Regions from separate parts of the Bradyrhizobium sp. Bra64 genome, predicted to be linked through region 2. Evidence: predicted binding sites of a transcription regulator. Region 2 holds the regulator's gene; each other region holds the start of a gene.
The links. The regulator PhoB, encoded in region 2, activates phosphate uptake and scavenging genes when phosphate is short. The targets are predictions, from matches to a motif close to TGTCATNNANCTGTCAT.
Positions count from the first base shown of each region.

Region 1 (2,198 bases), on a different contig from region 2:
AGCGCCCGCCAGATCAGGGATTCCGGAACCGGCACCCGGGCGCGGACATATTCGGGGAAACGGGTGTGGAAGCTGGTCGTGAACGGCAGCTTGCGCTGGCGGCAATAGCGGCGAACCATCAGGCCGATCGGCCCTTCCGTCGCGATGTGGATGCTGTCGGGGCGCGCTTCCTCGATCAGCTTCGCGATCCGTGCCGGGCGCGGCATCGCGAGCCGGACGTCGCGGTAGCTCGGCATCGCGAAGGTGCGGAACGATTGCGGCGTCAGGAACGTGAACTCGACGCCGAAGCCCTTGGCGGCGTCAGCAAGCTTGGTCAGCGTCCGAACCACCCCGTTGACTTGCGGGTGCCAGGCGTCGGTCGCGACCAGGATGCGCATTCAGGCTGCCCTTGCTGCGACCTGCGGAACTTGTGACGGCTTCTGCACCTGATCAGCCCAGGTGATGATCTCGAAATGACCGTCGTCGTGCTCGACCAGCGCCGTGCAGCTCTCCACCCAGTCGCCGCAATTCATGTAGCGGATGCCGCCCTCGTCGCGGATCACGGCGTAGTGGATGTGGCCGCAGATCACGCCGTCGGCGTCGTGGCGCCGCGCTTCGGCGGCGAGCGCCTGCTCGAACGCGCCGATATAGTTGACCGCGTTCTTGACCTTCTGCTTGGCCCATTGCGACAGCGACCAGTACGGCACCTTGAACATGCGCCGGAAGAAGTTGACGAAGCGATTCATCTGGATCGCGAAGTCGTAGGCCTTGTCGCCGAGATGGGCGAGCCAGCGCGCGTTCTGCACCACGAGGTCGAAGATGTCGCCGTGGATGACGAGATAGCGCTTGCCGTCGGCGCCGGTGTGGACGGTGTTCTCGACCACGTCGATGCCGCCGAAATGCGTGCCGTAGTAATTGCGCAGGAACTCGTCGTGATTGCCGGGGATGTAGATGACCTTGGCGCCCTTGCGTGCCTTGCGCAGCAGCTTCTGCACCAGGTCGTTATGCGATTGCGGCCAGTGCCAGCTCGATTTCAGCGCCCAGCCGTCGACAATGTCGCCGACGAGATAGATCGTATCGGCATCGTGGTAGCGCAGGAAGTCGAGCAGAAGGTCGGCTTGAGAACCGCGGGCTCCGAGATGAACGTCGGAGATGAACAAGGTGCGAAAGCGCCTTTCAGGGCTCTCGTCACTCACATCGTAACTTCCCATGCGACATGCCTGTAACAAGATCCCGTGACAGAGGGATGACCGATTGAACTTTTGAGGCACCCTCAGATACGAATCACGCCTTGCCTCGCCCTCCCCGCGAATATCAGTCGCATGCGACAATCCGGCGACATGAAGCGGCAATGGCTGCCCGCAAAAAGCCCGGGCCCCGTGGCCCTATTGGTTAACGGCAGCAGCCGTCGCGCCGCTCGGAGCCGGTCTCAGTAAAACTTGTGGAAATGATGGATCGGCCCGTGGCCGTGGCCGACGCCGAAGCGGTCGGCGGCCGCGATCGCGGCGCTGATCCAGGCCTTGGCGCTACGCACGGCGTGTTCGAGGTCCTCGCCTTTCGCCAGCCCCGCGGCGACCGCCGAGGACAGCGAGCAGCCGGTGCCATGGGTGTTGCGGGTGGCAATGCGCGGCGCGGCGAGCGCGATCGTGTTCTCGGCATCGACGAAATAGTCGATGCTCTCGGCGCCCTCGCCGTGCCCGCCCTTGATCAGGACCGCGCGGCAGCCCAGCGCCAGCAGCCGGCGCCCCTGGCTCTCGATCTCCGTCTCGCTTGCCGCGACCGCCTCGTCGAGCAGTGCCGCGGCCTCGGGCAGGTTGGGCGTGATCACCGAGGCCAGCGGCATCAGCTTCGTACGCAGGGCGTCGATGGCTTCGGACGCGAGCAGGCGATCACCCGACGTCGCCACCATCACGGGATCGAGCACGATATGCCGGGGCGCCCAGCGCGACAGCGCGGCTGCGATCGCATCGATGCTGGCGACTTGGGCCACCATGCCGATCTTGACCGCGCCGACGTCGAGATCGGAGAACACCGCGTCGATCTGCGCTGTGACGAACTCGGCGGGCACCGCGTGAATGCCGGTGACGCCGCGCGTGTTCTGCGCCGTCAACGCCGTGATGGCGGACGCGCCATAGACGCCGAGCGCGGCAAAGGTCTTGAGGTCAGCCTGGATGCCGGCGCCGCCGCTCGAATCGGAGCCGGCAATTGTGAGAGCGACA
Region 1 covers NZ_JALJRD010000013.1:107,357-109,554, reverse strand. Annotated here, with positions in the region: gene NR187_RS28750 (glycosyltransferase family 1 protein) at 1-377, opposite strand, end outside; gene NR187_RS28745 (UDP-2,3-diacylglucosamine diphosphatase) at 378-1,190, opposite strand; gene thiD (bifunctional hydroxymethylpyrimidine kinase/phosphomethylpyrimidine kinase) at 1,409-2,198, opposite strand, start outside.
Region 1: a site for PhoB is predicted at 1,215-1,231, ahead of NR187_RS28745 (UDP-2,3-diacylglucosamine diphosphatase). Genes of this name have one in related genera too.

Region 2 (2,198 bases):
ATCTCGCGCGGCAACACCGCGCTGGCGCAGGCCTTCGAGGTCGAGGTGGAGGCTGAGCCGGTCACCTACGACAACGTGGTGCCGATGAGCCAGCGGCTGTCGCTGCTGGAGCTGAACGAGGCGACCTGCCACTGGCCGGTCGGCGATCCCTCGAGCCCGGACTTCTTCTTCTGCGGCGGCAAGGCCCTCTCCGGCCTGCCCTATTGCGCCCAGCACTCGCGCGTGGCGTATCAGCCCGCGGCGGATCGCCGGCGCGCACCGGCGAAGCCGGGGCCGCGCTGAAGCCCGGCTCCAAACGACATCGTCCCGGCCTAACTAGCTAGCGCGCAATTGCGCAGTAGGGACCGGAACGATCGAAAAATGGAAATGCGCGCCGCCCGGCGCGCTTTTTACTTGCCTGTTCGCGGCTGAACTTACGCCTGCTCCGCCTTCGCGAAACGGTCGTCCAGCGCATAGCCGGCGCCGCGGACGGTGCGGATCGGGTCCTGCTCGCGGCCGAGATTGAGCAGCTTGCGCAGGCGGCCGATATGCACGTCGACCGTGCGCTCGTCGATGTAGATGTCGCGGCCCCAGACGCTGTCGAGCAGCTGCTCGCGCGAGAACACCCGGCCCGGATGCTCCAGGAAGAACTCCAGGAGGCGATATTCGGTCGGGCCGAGGTCGATCGGCCGGCCGGAGCGCGCCACGCGGCGCTTGTCGCGATCGAGCTCGATGTCGCCATAGGCGAGCACGGTGGCGAGCCGCTCCGGGCTTGCGCGCCGCAAGAGGCCCTTCACCCGCGCCAGCAGCTCCGGCACCGAAAACGGCTTGACGATGTAATCGTCGGCGCCGGTCGCAAGACCCCGCACCCGCTCGCTCTCCTCGCCGCGCGCGGTGAGCATGATGATCGGGAGCTGCTTGGTCTCGGGCCGGGTGCGCAGCCGTCGGCACAGCTCGATGCCGGACAGACCCGGCAGCATCCAGTCGAGCACGATGAGATCGGGGATGTGCTCCTTGAGCCGGGTGTCGGCGTCGTCGCCGCGCATCACCGTCTCGACGTCATAGCCGTCGCCTTCGAGGTTGTAGCGAAGAAGCTCGGTGAGAGCTTCCTCGTCCTCAACCACCATAATGCGTGCGCCCATGGTGTCGTCGCTCCTTGCGTGATCAGGTATTCGGAACCGTCGTGGCGAAGTTCGTCATGTCGCCCTTCGGCCGCTTGTCGGTGATCGCCTGGCCCTCGATCATGTAGAACACGGTCTCGGCGATATTGGTGGCGTGGTCGCCGATGCGCTCGATATTCTTGGCGCAGAACATCAAATGGATGCAGAACGAGATGTTGCGCGGATCCTCCATCATGTAGGTGAGAAGCTCGCGGAACAGCGAGGTGCAGATGGCATCGACTTCCTCGTCGCCCTTCCACACCGCCATCGCCGCCGGCAGATCGTGCGCGGCATAGGCGTCCAGCACCGACTTGACCTGCTGCTGCACGAGGTCGGTCATGTGCTCGAGGCCGCGGAACAGCTTGAGCGGATGAAAATCCGTTTCCAGCGCCGCGACGCGCTTGCCCATGTTCTTGGCGAGGTCGCCGATACGCTCCAGATCGGTCGCGACGCGCATGGCGCCGACGATCTCGCGCAGATCGACCGCCATCGGCTGGCGGCGCGCAATGGTGAGGACGGCGCGCTCCTCGATCTTCTTCTGGAGCGCGTCGAGCTCGACGTCGATGGCGACGACGCGCTGGCCGAGCGCGACGTCGCGGCGGATCAGCGCATCGACGGAATCGACGATCATGCGCTCTGCGATTCCGCCCATCTCGGCGACCAGGCGAGTGAGCTCCTGGAGGTCGGTGTCGAAGGCCTTTGCGGTATGTTCGGAACCCATGTCCTGTCTCCTCAGCCGAACCGGCCGGTGATGTAGTCCTGCGTGCGCCGATCGGTCGGCGACGTGAATATCTTGCTGGTCTCGTCGAACTCGATCAACTCGCCGAGATACATGAAGGCGGTCTTGTCGGAGACGCGCGCCGCCTGCTGCATGTTGTGGGTGACGATCGCGATCGTGTAGTTCTCGGACAGCTCCTGGATCAGCTCCTCGACCTTGGCGGTCGAGATCGGATCGAGCGCCGAGCAGGGCTCGTCGAACAGGATCACTTCGGGCCGCACCGCGACCGTGCGGGCGATGCAGAGGCGCTGCTGCTGGCCGCCGGACAGCGACAGGCCCGA
Region 2 covers NZ_JALJRD010000017.1:107,562-109,759, reverse strand. Annotated here, with positions in the region: gene NR187_RS31255 (GcrA family cell cycle regulator) at 1-282, shown strand, start outside; gene phoB (phosphate regulon transcriptional regulator PhoB) at 414-1,121, opposite strand; gene phoU (phosphate signaling complex protein PhoU) at 1,144-1,860, opposite strand; gene pstB (phosphate ABC transporter ATP-binding protein PstB) at 1,872-2,198, opposite strand, start outside.

Region 3 (2,198 bases), on a different contig from region 2:
TGCGGCCCCGCAAAAGGCCAACTCCGGCTCGATTACGTCGATTCTCTTCAAACGAAGCCGGCGCGCCGGCACGGAGCAAAGCAAGCGTGGCAGGCCGCGTTCATCCCCGACAATTGGCGTTTTCGCTTCCGCATGCGGAGAGCCTGAGCCGGGACAATTTCCTTGAAGGCCCCGCCAACGAAGCCGGTCTTGCCCTTATCGATGCCTGGCCGGAATGGCCGAACCGGATCATGTGGCTGGCCGGTCCGGAAGGAAGCGGCAAGAGCCATCTAGCCGCGATATGGGCCGAGGAGGCCGGCGCCCGCTCGACCGCGGCCAATGGGCTGACCGCCGAAGCCGTTCCGGGGGCGCTCGCCACCGGTGCGCTGGTGGTCCAGGATCTCAAGGAAAAGGAATTCGACGAGCGGGCCGTGTTCCACCTCATGAACCTCGCCCGCGAGGACGGCGCCTACGTCCTCTTCACTGGACGCGAGGTGCCGGCGTCGCTCCAGATCGAGCTCCGCGACTTGCGCTCGCGCCTGCGCGCCGTGCCGGTCGTCTCGCTGCTGCCGCCCGATGACCAGCTCTTCCGCGGCCTGATCGTCAAGTTCTGCGCCGACCGCCAGCTCGCGGTGGACGAGAGCGTGGTGAGCTACCTCGCCACCCGCCTGGAGCGGTCTTCGGCCGCCGCCCGGCAGGCCGTGGAACTGCTCGACAGTGAGGCCTTGCGGCTCGGTCGCCCGGTCACCCGGGCCTTGGCCGCCGAACTGCTCCGGGATGTCTGACTTCCGACGCGAAAACCCCCGACGCCAAGTCCTTCCGACACCAAGGCGGCTTGACGCGGCGCGGCAGCGGAACATCAATGTCATCGAAACGTCATCGCACTAACACATGCTCCCGCCGGTTTTGCGCGTAGTCGCAAATTGGGGCGAACTGGATGGACCGACTTCTGATGGACTCTGCGCAAGCTGCTGAAGTTAAAGAAAAAGCCCCAGAAGCCGAGGGCCTGCCGGTGATCGCATCAAGCCCCGAGCGGTTCATCAATCGCGAGCTGTCCTGGCTGCATTTCAACCGCCGGGTCCTGGAGGAATCGGTCAATCCCAACCATCCCGTGCTGGAGCGGGTGCGATTCCTGTCGATTTCAGCGAATAACCTCGATGAGTTCTTCATGGTCCGCGTCGCCGGCATCAAGGCCCAGGTGCGCGAGGGCATTGCCGAGCGCAGCCCCGATGGCCTGACGCCGTCCGAGCAGCTCATTCTCATCAACCAGACCGTGTCGCAGCTTGCCTCTGACCAGCAGGCGATCTGGGCCGACCTGCGCGGCACGCTCGCCGGCGTCGGCATCGCGCTGGTCGACGGCAAGGAGGTCACCAAGGCGGAGCGGACCTGGATCGAGGACTATTTCCTCAGCAACGTGTTCCCACTGCTGACGCCGCTGGCGATCGATCCGGCCCACCCCTTCCCGTTCATCCCGAGCCTCGGTTTCACCATGGCGCTGCAACTGACGCGCGCCGCCGATGGCAAGCAGATGAACGCGCTGATCCGCATGCCCGGCAAGATCGACCGCTTCATCCGCCTGCCGACCGAGGGCAAGGTTGTGCGCCTGATCTCGCTGGAGCAGGCGACCGGTCTCTTCATCAACCGCCTGTTCCCCGGCTACAATCTGCACGGCCAGGGCGCCTTCCGCATCATCCGAGACTCCGAGCTCGAAATCGAGGAAGAGGCCGAGGATCTCGTCCGCCTGTTCGAGACGGCACTCAAGCGACGCCGCCGCGGGTCCGTGATCCGGCTCGAGATCGACGCCAAGATGCCGGAGGAGCTGCGCAACTTCGTACAGCATGCGCTGTCGGCAGCCGACGACGAGGTGTTCCTGGTCGACGGTGTGCTGGCCATGAACGAGCTCTCGCAGCTCACCCGCCTCGACCGGCCCGATCTCGAATTCACCCCTTACGTGCCGCGCCATCCCGAGCGCGTTCGCGAGCATGGCGGCGACATCTTTGCCGCGATCCGGCAGAAGGACCTCGTCGTCCACCATCCTTACGAATCCTTCGACGTCGTGGTGCAGTTCCTCCAGCAGGCGACGCGCGACCCCGACGTCGTCGCCATCAAGCAGACGCTCTACCGCACCTCCAACAACTCGCCGATCGTGCGCGCACTTGCCGAAGCCGCCGAGGCCGGCAAGTCCGTCACCGCGCTGATCGAGCTGAAGGCGCGGTTCG
Region 3 covers NZ_JALJRD010000022.1:29,652-31,849, reverse strand. Annotated here, with positions in the region: gene NR187_RS33260 (DnaA ATPase domain-containing protein) at 87-764, shown strand; gene NR187_RS33255 (RNA degradosome polyphosphate kinase) at 932-2,198, shown strand, end outside.
Region 3: a site for PhoB is predicted at 843-859, ahead of NR187_RS33255 (RNA degradosome polyphosphate kinase). Genes of this name have one in related genera too.

Region 4 (2,198 bases), on a different contig from region 2:
GTCGGCCGGCGGTGACGTTGCAGAGCGTGCGGCCATCACCGGCGCGCTGTCGCTGTACCTGAACTTCATCAACCTGTTCACGCTGCTCCTGCAGCTGCTCGGCCAGCGCGACTAAGCGCTGAGACGAGAGAACGGACACGAACCCCGGCCGAGAGGCCGGGGTTTTTGTTTGGGCCCGGATGCTTCCCCAAACGCCGTCATTGCGAGCGAAGCGAAGCAATCCAGAGAGCCTCCGCGGATGCATTTCTGGATTGCTTCGTCGCAAGGGCTCCTCGCAATGACGAAGTATGTGGAAGCATCGTTGCCTCTTCCAGCCGTCCCGGTAAGGCTCTAATCTCCTCCCATGTCCGCACCTGAGATCAGACCAGCCCTTGAGGCCGACCTTCCCGCCATCACCGCCATCTACCAGCAGGCTGTCCGCGAGGGCACCGCGACGTTCGAGCTGGCGCCGCCCGACCTGGCTGAAATGACGCGCCGCTACCGCGCGCTGGTCGACGGTGGCTATCCCTATTTCGTCGCCATCCTCGACGGGCGCGTCGCCGGCTATGCCTATGCCGGTGCCTACCGGCCAAGGCCGGCGTACCGCTTCACGGTCGAAAACTCGATCTACCTCGATCCGTCCTTCCACCGCCGCGGCATCGGGGCGCTCCTGCTGGAGCGGCTGATCGTCGAATGCGAGGCGCGCGGCTTCCGCCAGATGATCGCCGTGATCGGCGATTCCGCCAATGCCGGCTCGATCGGCGTGCACACCAAGGGCGGCTTCAAGATGATCGGCACCCATCCCAATGTCGGGCTTAAATTCGGCCGCTGGCTGGACACCGTGATGATGCAGCGCGACCTCGGTGAGGGCGCGAGCACGGTGCCGGGGAAGTAGAGCCTCGTCAGACCACCGCCAATTTCCGGTCGATCACCAGGAGCACGCGCTCCAGCTCGTGGCCGCGGCGCAGGATCAAGCCCGTCGCCGAAATCACACTGTACATGCCTTGCTTGCGCGCGAGCCGCGGATCCTTCTCAATTCGATAGATCGGCACTTCCGAGGCGCGGCGAAAGACCGAGAACACGGCGCGGTCTTTCAGGAAGTCGATGGCATAGTCGCGCCACTCGCCATCGGCGACCATCCGGCCGTAGAGATTGAGAATACGGTGCAGCTCGAGCCGGTTGAACGTCACGCGGCTCAGTTGAGCATTGGCAGCGGCGGGGCGCGCCGCCGCGCGCTGTTCGCTCGGATCGGCATCCTCCGACAGACTCATGGAGCGCCTCCTGTCGCATCAGCATGGTCGCGTCCGCGAAGACCGTCCCCGGAACCGCGGATCATGACAGTTGCATGATTGCGCCAACCGTTCTCCTCTGCAAGAGGCTCCTGGTTCCACCGGCCAAATCGGTTGCAAATCAGCACACACGCAACGGTGGCAATATATCGCGGCGAACCGTCACGGGATCGTTAGCAGGAATCATAGTGTCGCCGCTTTTCCGCCCAGCGACTGCCGCCCTGCACTGCGAAAAGACCTGTGTGCGTTGACCCGGTCCTTTCGGTTCCGGATTCCTCAGCCCCCAGCCCCCCGGGGTCGTCAGGATCGGGTCTGTTCGCGCCACAAGGAGGGCCAACGCGAGTTGGTCCTTTTTTGTTTATGTCCGGATGTTTCCGGCTCGACCAAGTTCTCCCCACCACTGCGCAAACTCTCGCCCCTCATCCTGAGAGCCGCGAAGCGGCGTCTCGAAGGATCGAGGCCCGAGATGCATCAGCGGGGCCTGCATGGTTCGAGACGGCGCTGGCGCGCCTCCTCACCATGAGGATTGAGAGCGGGGATTTGTCGGAGAGAAAGCGAAGCGCCGAGCGAGTTCAGTGCAGCGACGTGTAGGCCGCGCCAAGCATCGGGCCCGGTTTTTCTCGGCTGCCGTCCTGGACATAGACCACCGCGCCGTCGACGCCGTCGCGCGTGAGGTTCTCGATCGGCACCGTCCAGCTTTCCGGACGTCCGGTCCAGTCGCCCACCTTGAGCAGGTTGCGCACGACGTTGTGATAGATCACCTGCTGCCCGCGATTTTCGCCGCGGCTGATCGCGATCGGCACCGACTTCGCAATCGAGCAGATCCAGACCTCGCCATGCGAGACCGCAGGCTCCTTGCTGGCGGCCACCGAGACGTTGATCTGCTTGCCCGCCAGCGACATCGTCACCGGCACGCTCATCACGCCCACG
Region 4 covers NZ_JALJRD010000015.1:63,458-65,655, forward strand. Annotated here, with positions in the region: gene NR187_RS29985 (Bax inhibitor-1/YccA family protein) at 1-115, shown strand, start outside; gene NR187_RS29990 (GNAT family N-acetyltransferase) at 344-874, shown strand; gene NR187_RS29995 (DUF2794 domain-containing protein) at 882-1,250, opposite strand; gene NR187_RS30000 (thioredoxin family protein) at 1,841-2,198, opposite strand, start outside.
Region 4: a site for PhoB is predicted at 1,314-1,330, ahead of NR187_RS29995 (DUF2794 domain-containing protein). Genes of this name have one in related genera too.